DNA from 3 places in the Variovorax sp. UC122_21 genome. Region 3 is predicted to be linked to each of the others. Evidence: predicted binding sites of a transcription regulator. Region 3 holds the regulator's gene; each other region holds the start of a gene.
What was found. The regulator sigma-54, encoded in region 3, starts transcription at its own class of promoters, with help from an activator protein. The targets are predictions, from matches to a motif close to TGGCANGNAANCTGCTTT.

Region 1: ACHMXE_RS13555 (ammonium transporter) is a predicted target of sigma-54. The motif match lies at 3,686-3,703, and genes of this name have one in related genera.
Region 2: ACHMXE_RS22045 (nitrate/nitrite transporter) is a predicted target of sigma-54. The motif match lies at 3,235-3,252, and genes of this name have one in related genera.

The regions. Positions count from the first base shown of each region.
Region 1 is NZ_CP172004.1:274,430-281,585, reverse strand. Features, by position in the region: gene ACHMXE_RS13575 (RNA recognition motif domain-containing protein) at 1-280, shown strand, start outside; gene ACHMXE_RS13570 (tripartite tricarboxylate transporter TctB family protein) at 494-982, shown strand; gene ACHMXE_RS13565 (tripartite tricarboxylate transporter permease) at 996-2,507, shown strand; gene ACHMXE_RS13560 (sulfite exporter TauE/SafE family protein) at 2,565-3,323, opposite strand; gene ACHMXE_RS13555 (ammonium transporter) at 3,740-4,975, shown strand; gene ACHMXE_RS13550 (hypothetical protein) at 4,997-5,296, shown strand; gene ACHMXE_RS13545 (thiamine pyrophosphate-binding protein) at 5,305-6,984, opposite strand; gene ACHMXE_RS13540 (pyridoxal phosphate-dependent aminotransferase) at 7,115-7,156, opposite strand, start outside.
Region 2 is NZ_CP172004.1:2,048,983-2,056,138, reverse strand. Features, by position in the region: gene ACHMXE_RS22065 (CmpA/NrtA family ABC transporter substrate-binding protein) at 1-118, shown strand, start outside; gene ntrB (nitrate ABC transporter permease) at 129-1,046, shown strand; partial or broken gene ACHMXE_RS22055 (ABC transporter ATP-binding protein) at 1,043-1,853, shown strand; gene ACHMXE_RS22050 (ANTAR domain-containing protein) at 1,878-3,164, opposite strand; gene ACHMXE_RS22045 (nitrate/nitrite transporter) at 3,441-4,697, shown strand; gene ACHMXE_RS22040 (protein kinase) at 4,790-6,508, opposite strand; partial or broken gene ACHMXE_RS22035 (NAD(P)/FAD-dependent oxidoreductase) at 6,582-7,156, shown strand, end outside.
Region 3 is NZ_CP172004.1:5,810,416-5,817,571, reverse strand. Features, by position in the region: partial or broken gene argS (arginine--tRNA ligase) at 1-854, shown strand, start outside; gene ACHMXE_RS40100 (SPOR domain-containing protein) at 866-1,627, shown strand; gene ACHMXE_RS40095 (thiol:disulfide interchange protein DsbA/DsbL) at 1,813-2,460, shown strand; gene lptA (lipopolysaccharide transport periplasmic protein LptA) at 2,773-3,486, shown strand; gene lptB (LPS export ABC transporter ATP-binding protein) at 3,483-4,277, shown strand; gene ACHMXE_RS40080 (RNA polymerase factor sigma-54) at 4,308-5,897, shown strand; partial or broken gene ACHMXE_RS40075 (phospholipase D family protein) at 5,908-7,156, shown strand, end outside.

The sequences.
Region 1 (7,156 bases), 1.1 Mb from region 3:
GCAAGCCGCGATCGCCGGCCTGAACGGCCAGCCGGTCCAGGGCCGCGCCCTGACCGTGAACGAAGCCCGTCCGATGGAAGCCCGCCCGCCCCGTAGCGGTGGCGGCGGCTACGGTGGTGGCGGCGGCGGCTACGGCGGCGGCGGCGGCGGTTACGGCGGCGGCGGCGGTGGTCGCAGCGGCGGTGGCGGCGGCTACGGCGGCGGCGGCGGTGGCCGCAGCGGCGGTGGCTACGGCGGCGGCGGTGGCAGCGACGACGGCTACGGCCGCGGCGGCTACTAAGCTCTCGCAGCACCCACCCATCGAATGGCGGCCCGGCCGCCTTTCACTGAAAAGCTCCTTCGGGAGCTTTTTTCGTTTCTGCGCCACCCGTGCACCGGGGCCGCGCGGGCTTACCCGTAGTAAGCGCTACGCATTAGTCCCTACCGGTCAGGTCAGCCAGCGGTCAGTCGCCGGAAACGACCCTCATCCCTCCAAAACAGAGGGTCGAGAGACATGAAAATCAAGAGCCAGGCCGACTTCTTTTCAGGAGTCATGTTCACGGCCGTGGGCGGCGCCTTCGCCATCGGCGCCACCGCATACAACATCGGCGACGGGGCCCGCATGGGTCCCGGTTACTTCCCGCTCATGCTGGGCATCCTGCTCGCGCTGCTCGGGCTGGGGATCATGTTCCAGGCCATGGTGGTCGAGACCACCGACGGCGATCCCATCGGCAAATGGGCCTGGAAGCCGCTGGCCTACGTGCTGGGCGCCAACCTCGCGTTCGGCGTGCTGCTCGGGGGCCTGCCGAGCATCGGCCTGCCGGCCATGGGAATGATCATCGCGATCTACGCGCTCACCATCATCTCGAGCATGGCGGGCGAACACTTCAACCTGCGCGACGTGCTGGTGCTCGCCACCATCCTCGCGGCGGGCAGCTACGTGGCCTTCATCTGGGCGCTCAAGCTCCAGATCCAGGTCTGGCCCACCTTCATCGCCGGTTGAGGAGCACACCGCCATGGAACTGTTCCACAACCTCGCGACCGGCTTCGGCGTCGCCTTCACCTTCACCAACCTGCTGTACTGCCTGGTCGGCTGCATCCTGGGCACGCTGATCGGCGTGCTGCCGGGCATCGGCCCGGTCGCGACCATCGCGATGCTGCTGCCCGCGACCTACGCGCTGCCGCCCGTCTCGGCCCTGATCATGCTGGCCGGCATCTACTACGGCGCGCAGTACGGCGGATCGACCACCGCCATCCTGGTCAACCTGCCCGGGGAGTCGTCCTCGGTCGTGACCTGCATCGACGGCTACCAGATGGCAAGGCAGGGCCGCGCGGGCCCGGCGCTCGCGGCCGCGGGCCTGGGCTCGTTCTTCGCGGGCTGCGTCGGCACGCTGATCCTCGCCGCCTTCGCGCCGCCGCTGACCGAGCTGGCCTTCAAGTTCGGCCCGGCCGAGTACTTCTCGCTGATGGTGCTGGGCCTGATCGGCGCCGTGGTGCTGGCCTCGGGCTCGCTGCTCAAGGCGGTGGCGATGATCGTGCTGGGCCTGCTGCTGGGCATCGTCGGCACCGACGTGAACTCGGGCGTGGCGCGCTTCAGCTTCGACATCCCCGAACTGACCGACGGCATCGGCTTCGTGGTGATCGCCATGGGCGTGTTCGGCTACGGCGAGATCATCGGCAATCTCTCGCAGCCCGACGACGAGCGCGAGGTCTTCACGCACAAGGTCAAGGGCCTGTGGCCCACCAAGGACGACTTCAAGCGCATGACGCCCGCGGTGCTGCGCGGCACGGCCCTCGGTTCGGCCCTGGGCATCCTGCCCGGCGGCGGCGCGCTGCTGGCGGCCTTCGCGGCCTACGCGCTCGAGAAGAAGATCAAGATGCGCCCGGGCGAAGTGCCCTTCGGCAAGGGCAACATCCGCGGCGTGGCCTCGCCCGAGTCGGCCAACAACGCCGGCGCGCAGACCTCCTTCATTCCGCTCTTGACGCTGGGCATTCCGCCCAACGCCGTGATGGCGCTGATGGTGGGCGCGATGACGATCCACAACATCCAGCCCGGGCCGCAGGTGATGACCAGCAACCCCGAGCTGTTCTGGGGCCTGATCGCCTCGATGTGGATCGGCAACGCGATGCTGATCATCCTGAACCTGCCGCTGATCGGCATGTGGATCAAGCTGCTGACGGTGCCCTACAAGTTCCTGTTCCCGGCGATCGTGCTGTTCTGCGCCATCGGCGTGTACTCGACCAACAACAACACCTTCGACGTGTGGATGGTCGCGATCTTCGGCTTCGTGGGCTACCTGTTCCTCAAGCTGCGCACCGAGCCGGCCCCGCTGCTGTTGGGCTTCATCCTCGGGCCGATGATGGAAGAGAACCTGCGCCGCGCGCTGCTGCTGTCGCGCGGCGCCTGGAGCGTGTTCGTCACGCGGCCGCTGTCGGCCGGCCTGCTGGTGGCCGCGGCGCTGCTGCTGGGCATCGTGCTGCTGCCGGCCGTGAAGTCGAAGCGCGAGGAAGCCTTCGTCGAGGATTGAGCGCCACCGCGCTGTCCGACTGAGCAAGAGGCCCCGGTGTTCGCCCCGGGGCCTTTTTCATTGGAGGAAGGCGTCGTACGCGGTCTTGAGGATCAGCACGCTGACCACGACCATGAACACGATCCGCACGAAGCCCGCGCCGTGCCTGAGCGCCACGCGCGTGCCGATCAGGCTGCCGGCCACGTTGGCGACCGCCATCGCCAGCCCGTAGTGCCACCAGACGTGGCCCTTGAGCGCGAGCAGCAGCAGCGCCGCGCCGTTGGTGAGCACGTTGATGACCTTGGCCGAGGCCGAGGCGTTGAGGAAGTCGTAGCCCATCCAGCGCACGAACAGGAACACCAGGAAGCTGCCCGTACCGGGGCCGAAGAAGCCGTCGTAGACGCCGATGCCCAGGCCGATGGCGCAGGCCGCGAGCGTCTCGGCGCGGCCGGTGAAGCGCGGCGCGTGGTGGCGGCCCATGTCCTTGCGCGCCAGCGTGTAGAGCAGCACCGCCAGCAGGATCGCGGGCAGCGCGCGGCGCAGGAAGTCGCCCGGGAACTGGGTGACGCCCCAGGCGCCGGCCAGCGCGCCGCAGAAACCGGCCAGCGCGGCCGGCCACAGCGCGCCCCAGCGCATCTGCACGCGCTGGCTGAACTGCGCCGCCGAAGCGGCCGTGCCCCAGATCGACGCACTCTTGTTGGTGCCCAGCAACGTGGCCGGCGGCGCGCCGGGAAAGGCGGCGAACAGCGCCGGCACCAGGATCAGTCCACCGCCACCCACGATCGCATCCACGAACCCCGCGAGCAGCGAGGCCGCGGTCATCAGCCACATTTCCATGGCCACGATTGTCGCACCGGCATCGCTATCGAAAGAGTAGCTACAGATGTCGACACAGCCGACCCTTTGGCCGCTTTTCAAGGCAAGGAATCGGGGCACCGATGCGACAGCGACAGGCAAAAAAAAGCGCCGACCAGCGGCGCTTCTGAATTTTTCAACCCGGCTCTCGGATGTAGCCTTTTGGATGATTGTTCTTGTCGATCGGGAATTTGTCTCCTCGGCCCTCGGCAGCACGAGCAGGGCCCGTTCGCGAGTGGCTGGACTTTAGGGGGTGCACCGCCGCAGTGCATTGGGAATTACCCGCTTTGCCTTACTTTCGCGCACGGCGTAGCAAACCAAAGTGTTTCATGCAGTTAACGATGTGGCACGACTTGTGCACAGAGTCCGGACCATCACTCCAAGAAGAGACCGCCGCCATGGCCCTGGTACCGCAAGCCTCCATCAGCGCCGCGGACACCGCGTGGATGATGACCTCCACGGTGCTGGTGCTGCTGATGACGCTGCCGGGCATCGCGCTCTTCTACGCCGGCATGGTGCGGCGCAAGAACGTGCTCGCCACCATGGCCTGCGTGGTCGCCATCGCCGCGGTGGTGTCGCTCACCTGGTTCGCGCTCGGCTACTCGCTGGCCTTCACGCCCGGCTGGCCCTGGCTCGGCGGCACCGGGCGCTTCTGGTTCGCGGGCTTCGACTACCTGAAGGACGCCGGCACGCTGGCCGTGAGCCACGTGGCGCCCAACGTGCCCGAGACGGTCTACGCGATGTTCCAGCTGAGCTTCGCGATCATCACCACCGCGCTGGTGCTCGGCGCCTTCGTCGAGCGCATGCGCTTCTCGGCCGTGCTGTGGTTCGCGCTGCTGTGGAGCGTGCTGGTCTATGCGCCGATCGCGCACTGGGTCTGGGAACCCGGCGGCTGGCTCGCGCAGATGGGCGCGCTCGACTTCGCGGGCGGCTCGGTGGTGCACGTCAACGCGGGCGTGGCGGGGCTGGTCTGCGCCTATGCGCTGGGCCGGCGCCGCGGCTATGGCCGCGAGCCCTTCGAGCCCTACAACCTGGCCTTCACCATGGCCGGCGCCAGCCTGCTGTGGGTGGGCTGGTTCGGCTTCAATGCGGGCTCGGCCGTGGCGGCCGACGGGCGCGCGGGCCTCGCGATGCTGGTCACGCACGTGGCGGCGGCCGCGGGTGCCGCGAGCTGGATGATCGCCGAGTGGACGGTGCGCCGCAGCCCCTCGCTGCTGGGCCTGTGCTCGGGCCTGGTCGCGGGGCTGGTGGCGATCACGCCGGCCGCGGGCTTCGTCACGCCGCCCTCGGCGCTGGCCATCGGCGCCATCGCCGGCCTGGCCTGCTACTGGGGCGCCACCGGCCTCAAGCGCCTGCTGGGCGCGGACGATTCGCTCGACGTGTTCGGCGTGCACGGCATCGGCGGCATCGTGGGCGCGCTGCTCACGGGCGTGTTCGCCGACAAGGCCATCTCGGGCGCCAGCGGCAACGTGCTGACGCAGGCGATCGCGGTCGGCGGCGTGGCGGTCTACAGCGCGGCCGGCACCGCGATCGTGCTGTTCCTGGTGCGCGCGCTGGTGGGGCTGCGCGTCGATCCCGACAGCGAGGTGCAGGGGCTCGACCTGGCCCAGCACCGCGAACACATCGGAGGCTGAACCGAGATGGATGGCCACGTCATGTCCGAGAGCGAGCGCATCGCGCTCGCGGCACGCCTGCACGTGGCCCTGCGCCGCAAGCACGGCCGCGTGACCGACACCGAGTGGATGGCCGTCAATGCCGAGTACGCCACCGAGATGGTGCGCTTCGCACGCGCGCACGCGGCCGAGACCCACGACGACGAGCTCGCGGCCATCGCGTTGCGGCTCGAGCAGGCGATGGAGCCGCTGGCACGCGCCGCGCGGCTCGAGGCCGCGGCGCGGCTGCCCGACGGCAGCGGGCGGCAGCCGCCGCCGAAGTACATCGGCGGCCTGCGCTAGGCGCTCTGCTAGGCGCTCTTCGCGAGCGCGGTATCGCGGATCGCCTGCAGCGTGGTCGACGGCGTGATCGCCTCCGGATCGAGCACGCAGTGCAGGATCGCGGGCTTGCCGCTGGCCCGCGCGCGCGCCAGCGCGGGGCCGAACTCGGCGGTGCTCGTCACGCGCTCGCCGTGGCCGCCGAACACCTCGGCATAGCCGCGGAAGTCGGGGTTCTTGAGCTGCGTGGCGCTGATGCGGCCCGGGTAGTGGCGCTCCTGGTGCATGCGGATGGTGCCGTACATGGCGTTGTCGAGCAGCACCACGAGGATCGGCAGCCCGTACTGCACCGCGGTCGCGAACTCCTGGCCGTGCATCAGGAAGTCGCCGTCGCCCGCGAACACCACCACCTCGCGCTGCGGCCACAGCCGCTTCGCGCCGACGCCGGCCGGCAGGCCGTAGCCCATCGAGCCGCTGGTGGGCGCAAGCTGGCTCGCGAAGGCGCGAAACGGCCAGAAGCGGTGCACCCAGGTCGCGAAGTTGCCCGCGCCGTTGCAGAAGATGGTGTCGTGCGGCAGCACCTCGCGCAGGTGCTGCATCACCTCGCCCATCTGCAGCGGACCCGGCACGCGGATCGGCGCCGGATCGCTCCAGCGCAGGAACTCCTCGCGTGCTTCGGCAGTGCGCGACTTCCAGGCCGGCGCCTGCGCCGGCTTCAGCCCGGCCACCGCCTCGGCGAAGGCACGCGGCGTGGCATGGATGCCCAGCGCGGGCCGGTAGAGCTTGCCGAGCTCGTCGGCGTCGGCATGCACGTGCACCAGCGCCTGCGCGGGCTGCGGAATGGCCAGCAGCTCGTAGCCCTGCGACGGCACCTCCGACAGCCGGCCGCCGACCAGCAGCACCAGGTCGGCCTCGCGGATGCGCTGCAGCATGCGCGGATTGGCACCCAGCCCCAGGTCGCCCGCGTAGCAGGGATGCTCGGCCGACAGCAGCATCTGGCGCCGGAACGAGCAGTACACGGGCAGCGAGAAGGCCTCGGCGAACTGCGCGAACTGCCGCGTGGCCTCGGCCGACCAGCGGCTGCCGCCGAGCACCACCACCGGCCGCTCGGCCTGCGCGAGGCGCTGCTGCAGCTCGGCGAGCTGCGCCGCGCCCGGATGGGTTTCGGTCAGGGCGTAGGGCAGCGCGTCGGCCACCGCGGCGGCCTCGGTCAGCATGTCCTCGGGCAGCGCGATCACCACCGGGCCGGGCCGGCCCGAGGTCGCCACGTGGAAGGCGCGCGACACCAGTTCGGGCACGCGCGCGGGGTCGTCGATCTGCACCACCCACTTGGCCATGGTGCCGAACACCGCGCCGTAGTCGAGCTCCTGGAAGGCCTCGCGTCCCAGCGCCTCGCGCGCCACCTGGCCCACGAACAGCAGCAGCGGCGTCGAGTCCTGGTGCGCGATGTGCACGCCGGCCGAGGCATTGGTCGCGCCCGGTCCGCGCGTGACGAAGCACACGCCGGGCCGGCCGGTGAGCTTGCCCTGGGCCTCGGCCATCATGGTGGCGCCGCCTTCCTGGCGGCAGACGGTGACGGCGATCGAGGCGTCATGCAGCGCATCGAGCACCGCGAGGAAGCTTTCGCCGGGAACGCAGAACAGCTGCTCGACGCCGTGCAGGACGAGCTGGTCGACCAGGAGCTGGCCGCCGGTGCGGGGGGAGTGATTCAAGTGCTTTCTCCAAGGAAGGGTTTTGCTCCTTCCCCCTCTGGGGGAAGGCCGGGATGGGGGCACCGGGCGATGGATGCGCCGCGAGCCCCCACCCCGGCCCTCCCCCAGTGGGGGAGGGAGACATGCGAAGTCATTCGAGCGCCGCGCAGGCCGCCGCGATGCGCGCGCAGGC
Region 2 (7,156 bases), 2.9 Mb from region 3:
CGCCACGCAGACGCCGGTGCCCAAGGACCCGATGCGCAGCAGCAAGCTGTTCGACGGTTCGGTCTGGGACGGCAAGGACCCGAAGAAGTACGCCGAGTCCTTCAAGCTTCATGCATAGGGAGAACACCATGGTCAGCGCAGTCTTCCATTCGCCGCTCGAGGCGGTCGCAGCGCCGTCGGCCCCGGCCATCACGGCCAAGCCGGTCGCCGCCACCGCGGCGCCCGTTCGCCCCGTGCGCGAGACGCGGACACGCACACCGCTCGACCTGCGCGCCTTCTGGATGCGCGTGCTGCCGCCGCTCGCGGGCTTCGGCCTGCTGCTGCTGGTGTGGGAGATCGTGGCCATGCGCAGCACCACCGGCTTTCCCTCGCCGCTGGCGGTCTGGCAGCAGGCGCTCACGGTGTTCAGCGATCCCTTCTACAGCAAGGGACCCAACGACCAGGGCGTGGGCTGGAACGTGCTGTCCTCGCTGCAGCGCGTGGCGCTGGGCTTCGGCCTCGCGGCGCTGGTCGGCATTCCGGCCGGCTTCGCGATCGGGCGCTTCGAGTTCCTTGCGCGCATGTTCAATCCGCTGATCAGCCTGTTGCGCCCGGTCTCGCCGCTGGCCTGGCTGCCGATCGGCCTCCTGGTGTTCAAGGGCGCCAACCCGGCCGCGATCTGGACCATCTTCATCTGCTCGATCTGGCCGATGGTGATCAACACCGCCGTGGGCGTGCAGCGCGTGCCGAGCGACTACATGAACGTGGCCAAGGTGCTGAACCTCAGCGAATGGAAGATCCTCACCAAGATCCTGTTCCCGGCCGTGCTGCCCTACATGCTGACCGGCGTGCGGCTGGCCGTGGGCACCGCCTGGCTGGTGATCGTGGCGGCCGAGATGCTGACCGGCGGCGTGGGCATCGGCTTCTGGGTCTGGGACGAGTGGAACAACCTCAACGTCGCCAACATCATCATCGCGATCTTCGTGATCGGCATCGTCGGCCTGGTGCTCGAGTTCGCGCTGATCAAGCTCGCGACGGCCTTCACGTTCGAAGAGGTGAAATCATGATCGACGAGTCGAAGTACATCGAGATCCACGGCGTCGAGCAGGCCTTCAAGACGCCCAAGGGCCGCTTCGTCGCGCTGCGCGACGTGCACCTCGGTGTGGCCAAGGGCGAGTTCATCACGCTGATCGGCCACTCGGGCTGCGGCAAGTCCACGCTGCTGAACCTGATCGCCGGCCTCACCACGCCCACCGCCGGCGCGCTGCTGTGCGCCAACAAGGAAATCAAAGGCCCGGGCCCCGAGCGCGCCGTGGTGTTCCAGAACCACTCGCTGCTGCCCTGGCTCACCTGCTTCGAGAACGTCTACCTCGCGGTCGAGCGCGTGTTCGCCGCCACCGAGAACAAGGCCCAGCTGCGCGCGCGCACCGATGCGGCACTGGCGCTGGTCGGCCTCACGCCAGCCGCGCAGAAGCGCCCCGGCGAGATCTCGGGCGGCATGAAGCAGCGCGTGGGCATCGCGCGCGCGCGTGTCGATGGAACCCAAGGTGCTGCTGATGGACGAGCCCTTCGGCGCGCTCGACGCCCTCACGCGCGCCAAGCTGCAGGACGAGCTGCTGGCCATCGTGCAGAAGACCCGCAGCACGGTCGTGATGGTCACGCACGACGTGGACGAGGCCGTGCTGCTGAGCGACCGCATCGTGATGCTGACCAACGGCCCGGCCGCCACCATCGGCGAGGTGCTCGCGGTCGACATCCCGCGCCCGCGCAACCGCGTCGAGCTCGCGGAGGACCCGGCCTACGTGCATGCGCGCAAGGCCGTGATCGACTTCCTCTACACGCGGCAGGGGCACGTGGAGAAGGCAGCGGCCTGAACCGCGACGCGGCCCCCGGGCGCATCACGACATGATGACCTGGAGGCTGTGCTCGTACGAGGCCGTGAGGCTCTCGAAGGTGTCGACCAGCGCCTCGCTCGAGCGCACCAGCGCGGCGCGGCCGTCGGCGCTCTCGAGCGCGCGCACGCCGCCCACCAGCCGTAGCCATTCGTCGCGCGCGCTCGCGAGCCCGGCGCGGATCTCCGCGGTGCTCAGCGGCGCGCGCTCGAGTTCGAGCAGCGCGGCCTCGAACTCGTCCATGGTCGGCAGCAGCCGCGCCTGGGCGGCCTGCTGCTCGAGCGCCGAGGCCAGCAGCGCGTCCTTGGCCAGCCGCTGGGCGCGCATGCGCTGGCGGCCGCAGATGTTGACGATGCGCAGCGCGCGCCGCGCGCCCGAGGCTTCGAGCGCCTCGGTCAGCGCCTCGGCGGCCGCGAGCAGCACCTCGGCGCGATGGTCGATGTCGGCCAGCCCCGCGGCGCTGGGGCGCGCGGCGAGCGCGGTCGACAGCACGGTCCAGGCCGCCCGCGCCTCGGCCAGCGCCAGGGCGCCGGCCGCCTGCAGGCCGAGGGTCGCGAGGTGATCGAGGTTGCTCTGCACCCGTTCGGCCGACTGCGTGCGCAGCACGCGCGCGCGCTGCACGTCGATGCCGCCCAGCAATTGCGCGGCCAGCCGCACCAGCCGCTGCGAGAGCATGCGCAGCTGGCCCGCGCGGTTGATCGCCTCGGCCCACTGCGCGGCCTCGATGACCGAGCGCGAGACCTCGCCGAGCCGCAGGTTCGCATGCATCGCGGCGCCGCGAATCAGGCCGAAGGCCTCGTCCTCGCCGATGCCGCGCGCGGACATCAGCAAGCCCTTGGCGCGGTCGACCCACTTGCGCTCGTCCATCCGGGTGCGCAGGTTCTCCAACTCGGTGCGCAGCGCGTGCTCGCGCTGCCAGCGGGCCTGCGCGCGCGCGAGCAGCGCCAGCAGCGATGCCGCATCGAACGTCTCGAGCGACTCGAACGGCGACCAGGCATGCACGCCGAGCGCGGCCAGTTCCTCGTGCCGCGCGCCATCGAGCGGCGCGCTCGCCAGGCTCAGCGCGCAGGGCGGCAGGCCCGACCAGGCGCGCAGCACCTCGAGCAGCGCATGCGTCGGCGCGGCCGTGCAGACCAGCACCTGGCGCGGCGCGAGCGCTTCGGCTTCGCGCGCGAAGCCCGGCAGGTCCGTGCAGCCGAGCAGCTCGATGCCGGCCTCGGCCAGCGCGGCGCCCATCGCCGCGGGCAAGGTGGGCGGGCCGGGTTCATCGGGAAGAACAACGAGAAGGGACATCGGTCGAAGGACGTGGGGACGGGCACCGCGAGCATAGGCGAGGGCCGATGCCCGTCGCGTCTTTCGTGCGCGGCATGCGTCTTGCATGAAACGGACCGCGGTGTAACGAAGCACCGCTTTGGTGAGGCCGCAGGCTCCTGCGTCCGTTCCGGCAGCAACGATGCCGGCTACACCCTTCATGCCGACGGCCCGCGCCGCCGGCTCCCCCGTCCCACCCCCGTCCGTCGACTCGGTCTCCACAGGGCCGGGCCGCGGCTTTTCGCACCCACGAACACCATGCCCGGTTTCAGGAATTTCTTGCGCTCAGGCCACGGCCCGACACTGTTCGCGGCCTTCCTGTATTTCTCGTTCTCCTGCTGCATCTGGGTGCTCAACGGCGCCATGGCGCCCTTCATCGGCGAGAGCTTCGACCTCTCGCCGGCGCAGAAGGGGCTGATGCTCTCGGTGCCGATCATCGCGGGCGCGCTCATGCGCTTCCCGCTCGGCATCCTGTCGCAGTACATCGGCCGCAAGAAGGCCACGCTGGTCGAGATGGCGCTGATCGCGGTGGCGATGCTGTTCGGCTTCTTCTTCGTGCGCAGCTTCAACGACCTGCTGGCCATGGGCGTGCTGCTGGGCATCGCGGGCGCGAGCTTCGGCGTGGCGCTGTCGCTCGGTTCGGGCTGGTTCCCGCCGCAGCACAAGGGCCTGGCGATGGGCCTGGTGGGCGCGGGCAACGTGGGCACGGCGGTGTCGGTGCTGATCGCGCCGCCGCTCGCGCAGTGGCTGGGCTGGCAGGCGGTCTACGGCGTGGCCGCGGGCGCGATCCTGATCCCGATGGTGGTGATGGTGGTGTTCGCCAAGGAACCGCCCGACGTGAACGCGCATTCGAGCTTCCGCGAGCACATCGCCTGCCTGTTCGAGAAGGACGGCTGGGTGTTCAGCCTGATCTACGGCGTGACCTTCGGCGGCTTCATCGGCCTCACGACCTTCCTGCCCTCGTACTACTACGACCAGTTCGGCGTCAGCAAGGTGCAGGCGGGCCAGCTCACCATGCTCGCGGCCTTCATGGGCGCGGCGGTGCGCATCGCCGGCGGCTGGATCTCCGACCGCTGGGGCGGCGTGAACACGCTGACGGTGGTGCTGCTGGTGGTGGCCGTGGCGCTGGCGCTCGTGGGCCTGGCTTCGGGCTCGCTGGTGCTCACCACCCTGCTGCTGATCGTCTGCTTCGCGGCGCTGGGCGCGGGCAACGGCGCGCTGTTCCAGCTGGTGCCGCTGCGCTGGCCGCTGAGCACCGCGGTGGCCGGCTCGATGATCGGCGAGATCGGCGCCCTGGGCGGCGGCCTGGTGCCGAACGCCATGGGCCTGTCGAAGCAGTACCTGGGCAGCTACCTCTGGGGCTTCGTCTTCTTCGCGGTGCTGTCGCTCGTGATGCTGGGCGTGATGCGCGTGATGCAGATCCGCTGGACCCGCACCTGGGCCGAGAAGGGCGGCCGGGCGCGCGTGGCGCCGGCACCGGCACCGGCGGCCGCCTCGCACCGGAGGACCGCGTGAACATCCCCTCCGTTCGCCCTGAGCCTGTCGAAGGGCTGTACCCACGGCGCGCACGGCTTCGACAAGCCCGGCCCGAACGGGGATGGCGGCTCTCAGCGTGGCAGGAACAGCAGCCACACCACCAGCAGCAGGTTGAACAGCACCGACACGCCGAGCGCGAGCTGGTAGAGCGCCAGCGGATCGCGGCGGATCAGCGGCGTGGCGACGGGCGCGCCCACCGGGCGCGAGGCGCCGCGCTCGAGCGCGAGCAGCAGCTCCTCGGCGGTCTCGAAGCGTTCGCGCGGATCGCGCGCCACGGCCTTGCGCACCAGGTGGTCGAGCCAGATCGGCACGTCGGGCCGCAGGCGCGACAGCGCCACAGGGTCGCGCCGGTAGCGCCCCACCTGGTAGGGCTCGATCTCGCCGTAGGGCAGGTGGCCGGTGAGCCACTGGTAGAGGGTCACGCCGAGCGCGAACAGGTCGCTGCCCGCGTCGGCCGTGCCGCCCTCCTCCCACTGTTCGGGGTTGATGTAGCTCGGCGTGCCGGCATGCAGCTCGCGCTGCGCCGCGCTCTCGCGGCCCGACAGCGCCACGCCCAGGTCGAGGATGCGCCAGCGCCCGTCGTCGCCGCGGTGCAGGTTGCCGGGCTTGATGTCCCGATGCACCACGCCCTGGCGGTGCAGCCGGCCGAGCGCGCGGCTCCATGCGATGGCGGCCGCCACCACCTCGGCCACGGCACCGCGCGGATCGGCCTTGCGCAGCTGCTCGAGCGTGCGGCCGCCATGCCAGTCGAACACGATGTAGAGCGCGCTGGCATCGGCCGCGCGCTCGTGCGCCCGCACGAAGCCGTCGCCGCCCACGCGCAGCCCGAGCCAGGCCTCGTGCGCGAGCATCGCGCGCTCCTGCGGGTCGCCGGCGCGCGCGGGATGCAGGGTCTTGAGCGCGACCAGCGCGCGCGTGACGGGATCGCGCGCCTGGTAGAGCAGGTGCACGCCGGTGTCGGCCACCAGCGCGGTCACCACGTAGCCGTCGAGCGCCTCGCCCACCTTGAGCGCGGGCGGCGGTGCGAGCCGGCGGCCATCGCCGAGCTCGTCGTCGAGCCGGCGCGCGTCGAGCCCCAGCACGCGGATCACCAGCGCGGTCGCGTTGTCGCGCGTGCCGGCATCGAGCGCCGCGTTCACCAGCGCCTCGCTCGCTGCCTCGGCATCGCCTTGCAGCGCCAGCGCGGCCAGTCGCCGCGCGTCGAGCACGCCATGCACGCCGTCGGAACTCAGCACGAAGCAGTCGCCCACGCGCAGGTCGCCCTGCAGGTAGTCGACGCGCACCTGGTCGTCGAGGCCGATGGCGCGCGTGAGCCGGCTGCGCAGGTCGGGATGGTCGAAGGCATGGTCCTGCGTCAGCGGCACGGCGGCGGCCTCGCCGGCGCGCACGCGCCAGGCGCGCGTGTCGCCCACGTGGGCCAGCGTGTAGCCCTGGCCGTGCAGCACCAGCGCGGTCAGCGTGGTGAGGGCGGCGCCGCCCTCCTCGCCCTTCGCTCCCTGGCGCCGGCGGTTGTGGTCGGCCAGCCAGCCGTTCTGCGCGCCGATCAGCCGGTCGAGCGCGGCGGTCGGCTCCCAGGTGGCGGGCGTGGCGAAGTAGTCGGCCAGCAGGCCCATCACCGTGGTCTGCGCCGCCTCGCGGCCGCGCCCGCCGGCCGAAACGCCGTCGGCGATGGCCGCGATCAGCCCGCGCGCCTCGTCGCCCGGCGGGGCATGCACCGCGCCGGCGAAGTCCTCGTTGGCCTCGCGCGGGCCGCGCTGGCTGCTGTAGCCGATGTCCACCTCGAAGCTCATGGCGCGATTCTGACCGCGCGCGATGAGCACGCGCTCGCTTGATGTCCCCCAGTTCGCAGAAAGGCAGGGCCCCATGGAGAAGATGAAACTCGTGCTGATCGGCAACGGCATGGCCGGCGTGCGCACGCTCGAGGAGCTGCTGAAGATCGCGCCCGGCCTCTACGACATCACGGTGTTCGGCGCCGAGCCGCATCCCAACTACAACCGCATCATGCTGTCGCCGGTGCTCGCGGGCGAGCAGACGCTCGACGAGATCGTGCTCAACGGCTGGGACTGGTACCGCGACCACGGCATCGCGGTGCATGCCGGCAGGAAGGTGGTCGAGGTCGACCGCGTGAAGCGCATCGTGCGCGCCGACGACGGCACCGAGGCCGCCTACGACCGCCTGCTGGTCTGCACCGGCTCCACCCCCTTCATGCTGCCGGTGCCCGGCAAGGATCTCGAGGGCGTGATCGCCTACCGCGACATCGCCGACACCGACTGCATGATCGAGACCGCGCGCACGCACCGCCACGCGGTGGTGATCGGCGGCGGCCTCTTGGGCCTGGAGGCCGCCAACGGCCTGATGCGGCGCGGCATGGAGGTGACGGTGGTGCACGTCATGCCCTGGCTCATGGAACGCCAGCTCGACGAGGCCGCGGCCCGGCT
Region 3 (7,156 bases):
CGCAGCTGGTCGCCGCGGGCAAGACCTACGAGCAGGACGGCGCGCTGTGGCTCAAGTCGACCGACTACGGCGACGACAAGGACCGCGTGATGAAGAAGCAGGACGGCACGTACACCTACTTCGTGCCCGACGTCGCCTATCACATCGCCAAGTGGGAGCGCGGCTTCCACAAGGTCATCAACATCCAGGGCACCGACCACCACGGCACCATCGCGCGCGTGCGCGCCGGCGTGCAGGCGGCGAGTCAATTTGAAGGGTGGGGCATTCCCGAGGGCTACCCCGACTACGTGCTGCACACCATGGTGCGCGTCACCAAGGGCGGCGAGGAGGTCAAGATCAGCAAGCGCGCCGGCAGCTACGTCACGCTGCGCGACCTGATCGAGTGGACCAGCACCGACGCCGTGCGCTTCTTCCTGCTGAGCCGCAAGCCCGACACCGAATACACCTTCGACGTCGACCTGGCCGTGGCGCAGAACAACGACAACCCGGTGTACTACGTGCAGTACGCGCATGCGCGCATCTGCTCGGTGCTCGCGGCCTGGGGCGGCGACGCGGCCGTGCTGCAGGGCGTCGACCTGTCGCCGCTCGAGAGCCCGGCGGCCCAGTCGCTGATGCTGCTGCTGGCCAAGTACCCCGAGATGCTGAGCGCCGCGGCCGAGGATTTCGCGCCGCACGACGTCACCTTCTACCTGCGCGAACTGGCGGCCACGTACCACAGCTACTACGACGCCGAGCGCATCCTGGTCGACGACGAGGCGGTGAAGCTGGCGCGCCTGGCGCTGGTCGCCGCGACCGCGCAGGTGCTGCACAATGGCCTCGCGATCCTCGGCGTCACCGCGCCGCGCAAGATGTGAACCCCCTCCCCATGAAGAAGACAACCAGACAACGCGGCAACATCGTCATCGGCCTGATCATCGGGCTGGTGCTCGGCCTGGGCGTCGCGCTGGGCATCGCGGTCTACGTGACCAAGGTGCCGATCCCCTTCGTCACCAAGACGCAGCGCGGCGGTGCCGAGCAGGACGAGGCCGAGGCGCGCAAGAACCGCGACTGGGACCCGAACGCCCCGCTGGCCGGCAAGCCGCAGCAACCGCGCCCCGCGGCCGCCGGCCCGGTCGGCGCGCCGCCGGCCGACGGCAGCAATCCCGCCACCGCCGCGGTCTCGCCCGGCACCCCGCCGCCCACGGCGCCGGTGCCGGTGGTGGTCGCGCCCAAGCCCGCGCGGCCCGCGCCGGTTCCGGCCGAGGCCAACGCGCTGCCGCCCTCGAACGATCCGCTCGGCGATCTGGCCCGGGCCCGCGCCGGCAGCGTCGGCGGCAGCACCACGGTGGCCGCCGCCCCGTCCTCGAGCAGCGGCAATGCCGCGGCCGCCACCGGCTCCGGCGGCGCCGATCCCTTCATGTACTTCGTGCAGGCCGGCGCCTTCCGCACCACCGAGGACGCCGAGGCGCAGCGCGCCAAGCTCTCGCTGATGGGCGTCGAGGCCCGCGTGACCGAGCGCGAGCAGGCCGGCCGCACCGTCTACCGCGTGCGCGCCGGTCCGTTCAACAAGAAGGACGACGCCGACCGCCTCAAGGAACGGATGGACGGCGCCGGCCTCGACTCGGCGCTGGTGCGCGTCCAGCGCTGAGCGCCGTCCGGCCGGGGGAGGGCGCCGCCGGGTGGCCCCCCACGGCAACGGTCATGGTTTTTCTTTAAGCTTCGCCGCGGTCCGCGCCGCCCCCGGGTTTCCCGGAGCCCCGAGCACCGCGCGCGGGAACTCCGCTTCACCGGCCCGGCTCAGTCTGCCGTCTACCAACTGGAGAGCTCTTTCCCATGAAACGTCGTGATTTCTCGCTGGCCGTCGCCGCTGGCTCGCTCGGCCTGATGGCCCACCTGCCCGCGCAAGCCCAGGCCCGCGCGCCCAAGGCCGGCACCGAATACCTCGTGCTCGACAAGCGCGTGCCGGTCGACGCACCGGCCGGCAAGATCGAGGTGATCGAGTTCTTCTCGTACAACTGCCCGCACTGCAACGACTTCGAGCCCGCGCTCGAGGCCTGGGCCAAGAGCAAGCCCGCCGACGTGGTGCTGCGCCGCGTGCCGGTGCCCTTCGTGGGCAACGACGTCGAGGCCAAGCAGCGCCTGTACTACGCGCTCGAGGCGATGGGCAAGGTCGACGAATACCAGCCCAAGGTCTTCAACGCGATCCACGCCCAGCGCCAGAACGTCAACGGCGACGCCAACATCGTGGCCTGGGCCGAGAAGAGCGGCCTCGACGCCGCGAAGTTCAAGGAACTGTTCACCTCCTTCGGCGTGGCCAGCAAGGCCAAGCGCGCCTCGCAGCTGACCGATGCCTACAAGGTGGCCGGCGTGCCGGCGCTGGCCGTGGCCGGCCGCTGGTACGTGGATGGCGAAACCGCCGGCAACATGAACAAGGCGCTGTCGGTCACGAACTACCTGATCGGCGAAGCCCGCAAGGGTTGACAAGGGCGTGAATAAACCTGCCGCGCGCCCCGATCTCGCACCTGCGGTCCTCACCGTACAGAGTACGGCTCCGGCCTTCGGCGCGACCTCGGGGCGCTCGCGACGGTTTCTTCACACCTTGTAGCCGCTCCGCCGCCGGGAGGCCGGAATCCCGTCGAGGGTTCCGGGGCGGCCAAGCCGCCATCCGGCGGAAACGCGGGTCCATCCCGCGAGGGGCCGCAACCCGGGTTCGCCGTCCCGGGGCTTTTTCATCCGCGCGCATGGGTCTGGCGCGATGGGCCGCATACAATGCAGAGCAAGTTTCGTGCCTCTATGACATCGCACTCTCACCCCACCTCCTCCCTTCGCCGCACCGGTCGCCTCGTGCTGGCCGCGCTGCTGCTGGCCGGCTCCGCCGCCACGGCCCTGGCCGAAACGGCCGACCGGACCAAGCCGATGAACATCGAATCCGATTCGATGCGCTACGACGATCTCAAGCAGACCAGCGTCTTCACCGGCAACGTGGTGGTCACCAAGGGCACCATCATCATCCGCGGCGCGCGCATCGACGTGCGCCAGGACCCCGAGGGCTACCAGTACGGGGTGGTCACCGCGGCGCCCGGCAAGCTCGCCTATTACAAGCAGAAGCGCAACGGCAACGGCGACGAGTGGATCGAGGGCGAGTCCGAGGTCATCGAGTACGACAGCCGCGCCGACAACGTCAAGTTCATCCGCCGCGCCGTCATGCGCCGCCTGGTCGGCGCCACGCCCAACGACGAGAGCAGCGGCGCGCTGATCGTCTACGACCAGGGCAACGACACCTACACCGTCAACGGCTCGACCGTGCCGCCGAACGCCGGCGTGTCGGCGCCGGGCGGCGGCGGCCGCGTCAAGGCCATCCTCACGCCGAAGTCGGCCGCGCCCGCGGCACCCGGTGCCTCGGCCCCGGCCACGCGCCGTCCCGCGGCGCCGACGCCCACGCCGGCCCCGGGCGCCGGCCTGCGCCCGAGCACCACGCTCAGCGGCGAAGCGGAAGAACGCAAGTGATCGAAGCCGCCGGAACCCAGGAAGCCAACGGCGTGCCGGGCAGCCGCCTCGTCGCGCGCGGCCTGCAGAAGAGCTATGGCAGCCGCAAGGTGGTCAAGGACGTCTCGCTCGACGTGCAGAAGGGCGAAGTCGTCGGACTGCTCGGGCCCAACGGCGCCGGCAAGACCACCTCGTTCTACATGATCGTCGGGCTGGTGCGCGCCGATGCGGGCGAGATCTCCATCGACGGCGAGCCGATCGCCCACATGCCGATCCACCGCCGCGCGCGCATGGGCCTGAGCTACCTGCCGCAGGAGGCCTCGATCTTCCGCAAGCTCACGGTCGAGGAGAACGTGCGCGCGGTGCTCGAGCTGCAGCGCGAACCCGATGCCAACGGCCGGCTGCAGGCGCTGTCGAAGCCGCGCATGGAAGAGCGCCTGTCGGAGCTGCTGGCCGACCTGCGCGTCGACCACCTGCGCGATTCGCCCGCGCTCGCGCTGTCGGGCGGCGAACGCCGCCGCGTCGAGATCGCGCGCGCGCTGGCCACCCAGCCGCGCTTCATCCTGCTCGACGAACCCTTCGCCGGCATCGACCCGATCGCGGTGATCGAGATCCAGCGCATCATCAGTTTCCTGAAGGAGCGCGGCATCGGCGTGCTCATCACCGACCACAACGTGCGCGAGACGCTGGGCATCTGCGATCACGCTTTCATCATCAGCGACGGCCATGTGCTGGCACAGGGCACGCCCTCGGAGATCGTCGACAACGCCGAAGTGCGCCGGGTCTACCTGGGCGAGCACTTCCGGATGTGATGAAGCTCGCGCCAGTCATTTGCTGAGGGCATGAAACAAGGCTTGTCGCTGCGCGTTTCGCAGCATCTCGCGCTGACACCTCAGCTGCAGCAGTCGATCCGGCTGCTGCAGCTCTCCACGCTCGAACTGAGCCAGGAGGTCGAGCAGATGCTCGACGAGAACCCCTTCCTCGAGCGCACCGCCGAGGAAGCCGCGCGCGAGGAATTCGGCCTCGACGCCGCCGACACGCCGGCGCCGCGCGAGGACACCGAGCGCGAGGCCGAGAGCGACTACGCGAGCGCCGCGCCCTCGACCTCGACCACGTCCACCGAGACCGCCTCGTCGTCCGAGGCCGAGCCGGCCCTCGACTCGCCCGAGCGCGAGCCCGACTGGGAAGGCGACGGCACCGTCGACATGGCGCCCGACGACAGCGAATGGGGCAGCGACGCGCCCGCGCGCAACAACAGCAGCACCGGCGACGACGAGCGCGCCGATGCCACCGAGCTCGCGCGCAGCCAGGAATCGCTGCAGTCCTTCCTGCACCGCCAGGCGCTGAGCCTGCGGCTCAACGAGAACGACAGCGCCGCGCTGCGCTTTTTGATCGAGTCGCTCAACGACGACGGCTACCTCGAGGATTCGCTGCCTGCGCTGGCCTCGGGCCTCGCGGGCGACGACAACGACCAGTTCGACGAACTGGTGCACCACTTCCAGGTCGCGCTGGGCCTGCTGCAGAGCCTGGAGCCCGCGGGCGTGGGCGCGCGCGACCTCGGCGAATGCCTCGCGATCCAGCTGCGCGCGCTGGCCGACGAGGACGAGACCGAGGACGAGGAGCTGGTGCGCAAGACCGCGCTGGCCATCTGCAAGCAGCCGATGGAGCTGCTCGCGCGGCGCGATTTCAAGCGCCTGGCCACGCTCACGCGAACCAACGAGGAGCTGGTGCGCTCGGCGCTGCAGATCATCGCGCGCCTGGAGCCCAAGCCCGGCCGCCGCTTCGTCGACGTCGAGCGCAACATCGTCATTCCCGACGTGATCGTGACCAAGACCGGCCGCGGCACCAATGTGAAGTTCCGCGTCATGCTCAACCCCGAGGTGATGCCGCGGCTGCGCGTGCACGACATCTACGCCGGCGCGCTCAAGTCGCACAAGGGCGAGGGCAGCCAGGCGCTGTCGCAGCGGCTGCAGGAGGCGCGCTGGTTCATCAAGAACATCCAGCAGCGCTTCGACACCATCCTGCGCGTGAGCAACGCCATCGTCGAGCGGCAGAAGAGCTACTTCGTGCACGGCGAGCTCGCGATGCGCCCGCTGGTGCTGCGCGAGATCGCCGACGAGCTCGGACTGCACGAATCCACCATCTCGCGCGTGACCACCGCCAAGTACATGTCCACGCCCTTCGGCACGGTCGAGCTCAAGTACTTCTTCGGCTCGGCGCTGGGCACCGAGACCGGCGGCAATGCCTCGAGCACCGCGGTGCGCGCGCTGATCAAGCAGTTCGTCGGTTCGGAGAGCGTGAAGAAGCCGCTGTCGGACAGCCAGATCTCCGAGATGCTCAAGGAGCAGGGCATCGAGTGCGCGCGCCGCACGGTGGCCAAGTACCGCGAGGCGCTGCGCATCGCGCCCGCCAACCTGCGCAAGGCCCTGTAGAAAGCCGCCGATGGCCCGACGCCTGCTGTCGCGCTGTGGGCTCTGGATGTTCGCCCTCGCGGCCACGCTGCTGGCCGCCGGCTGCGCGAGCTTGCCCGACCAGGCCCCGCGCGCGCCCACCCAGGCCATCGCCGTGTCGAAGGACACCGCGCTCGGCCGCATCGCGCTGGCCGCGCAGCCCGATCCCGACCTCAGCGGCTTTCGCCTCATGCCCGGCGGCGACTTCGCCTTCGACACCCGCATCCAGCTCGCGCGCCGCGCCCAGCGCACGCTCGACGTCCAGTACTACCAGATTGAGAACGACGAGACCGGCCGCTACCTGCTGCGCACCCTGCGCGACGCCGCGCAGCGCGGCGTGCGGGTGCGCGGTGCTGATGGACGACCTCTACACCTCGGGCGAGGACGAGCTGCTGCGCGGCTTCGCGGCCACGCCCAACGTCGAGCTGCGCCTGTTCAACCCCTTCCCGGCCGGCCGCGGCAGCCTGCTCGCGCGCTTCGGTGCCTCGCTGTTCGACTTCAACCGCGTCAACCGGCGCATGCACAACAAGCTGTTCATCGCCGATGGCGCGATGGCGGTGGCGGGCGGGCGCAACATCGGCAACCAGTACTTCCGGCGCACCGCGGGCGAGAACTTCATCGACCTCGACACCTTCGTGACCGGCGCGCTGATCCCGCGCCTGGGCAGCCTGTTCGACCAGTACTGGAACAGCCCCTACGTGCGGCCCGTCGAGTCGGTGGTGGCGAGCGCGCTGCCTGCCGAAGAACTGCGGCGCCGCTTCGAGGCCGCCACCGGCCCCGACACCACGCCGCCGCCGCCGAAGCCCGCGCCCAACGACCTGCTGGGCTACGGCCCGATCGCCGAGGACCTCGACGCCGGCCGGCTCGGCCTGATCTGGACCACGGCCGAGGCCTATGCCGATTCGCCCGACCGCGTGATCGGCAAGACCGCCTCGTACGGCGGCGTGCCGCTGCTCGATGTCGACAGCGTGCGCTACAACGTGGTCGAGCAGATGCGCCGCGCGCGCAGCGAGGTGACCATCGTCTCGCCCTACCTGATCCCGGGCGCCGCGGGGCTCGAGGCGATGAACGAAATCCGCCGGCGCGACGTGAAGATCAGCGTGGTGACCAACTCGCTCGCCGCCACCGACGAGCCGCTGGTGCACACCGCCTACCGCCGCTACCGCCCCGACATGCTGCGCCTGGGCGCCGAGCTCTACGAACTGAGCACCAACCGCACGCGTCGCAGCGTGCGGCTGGGC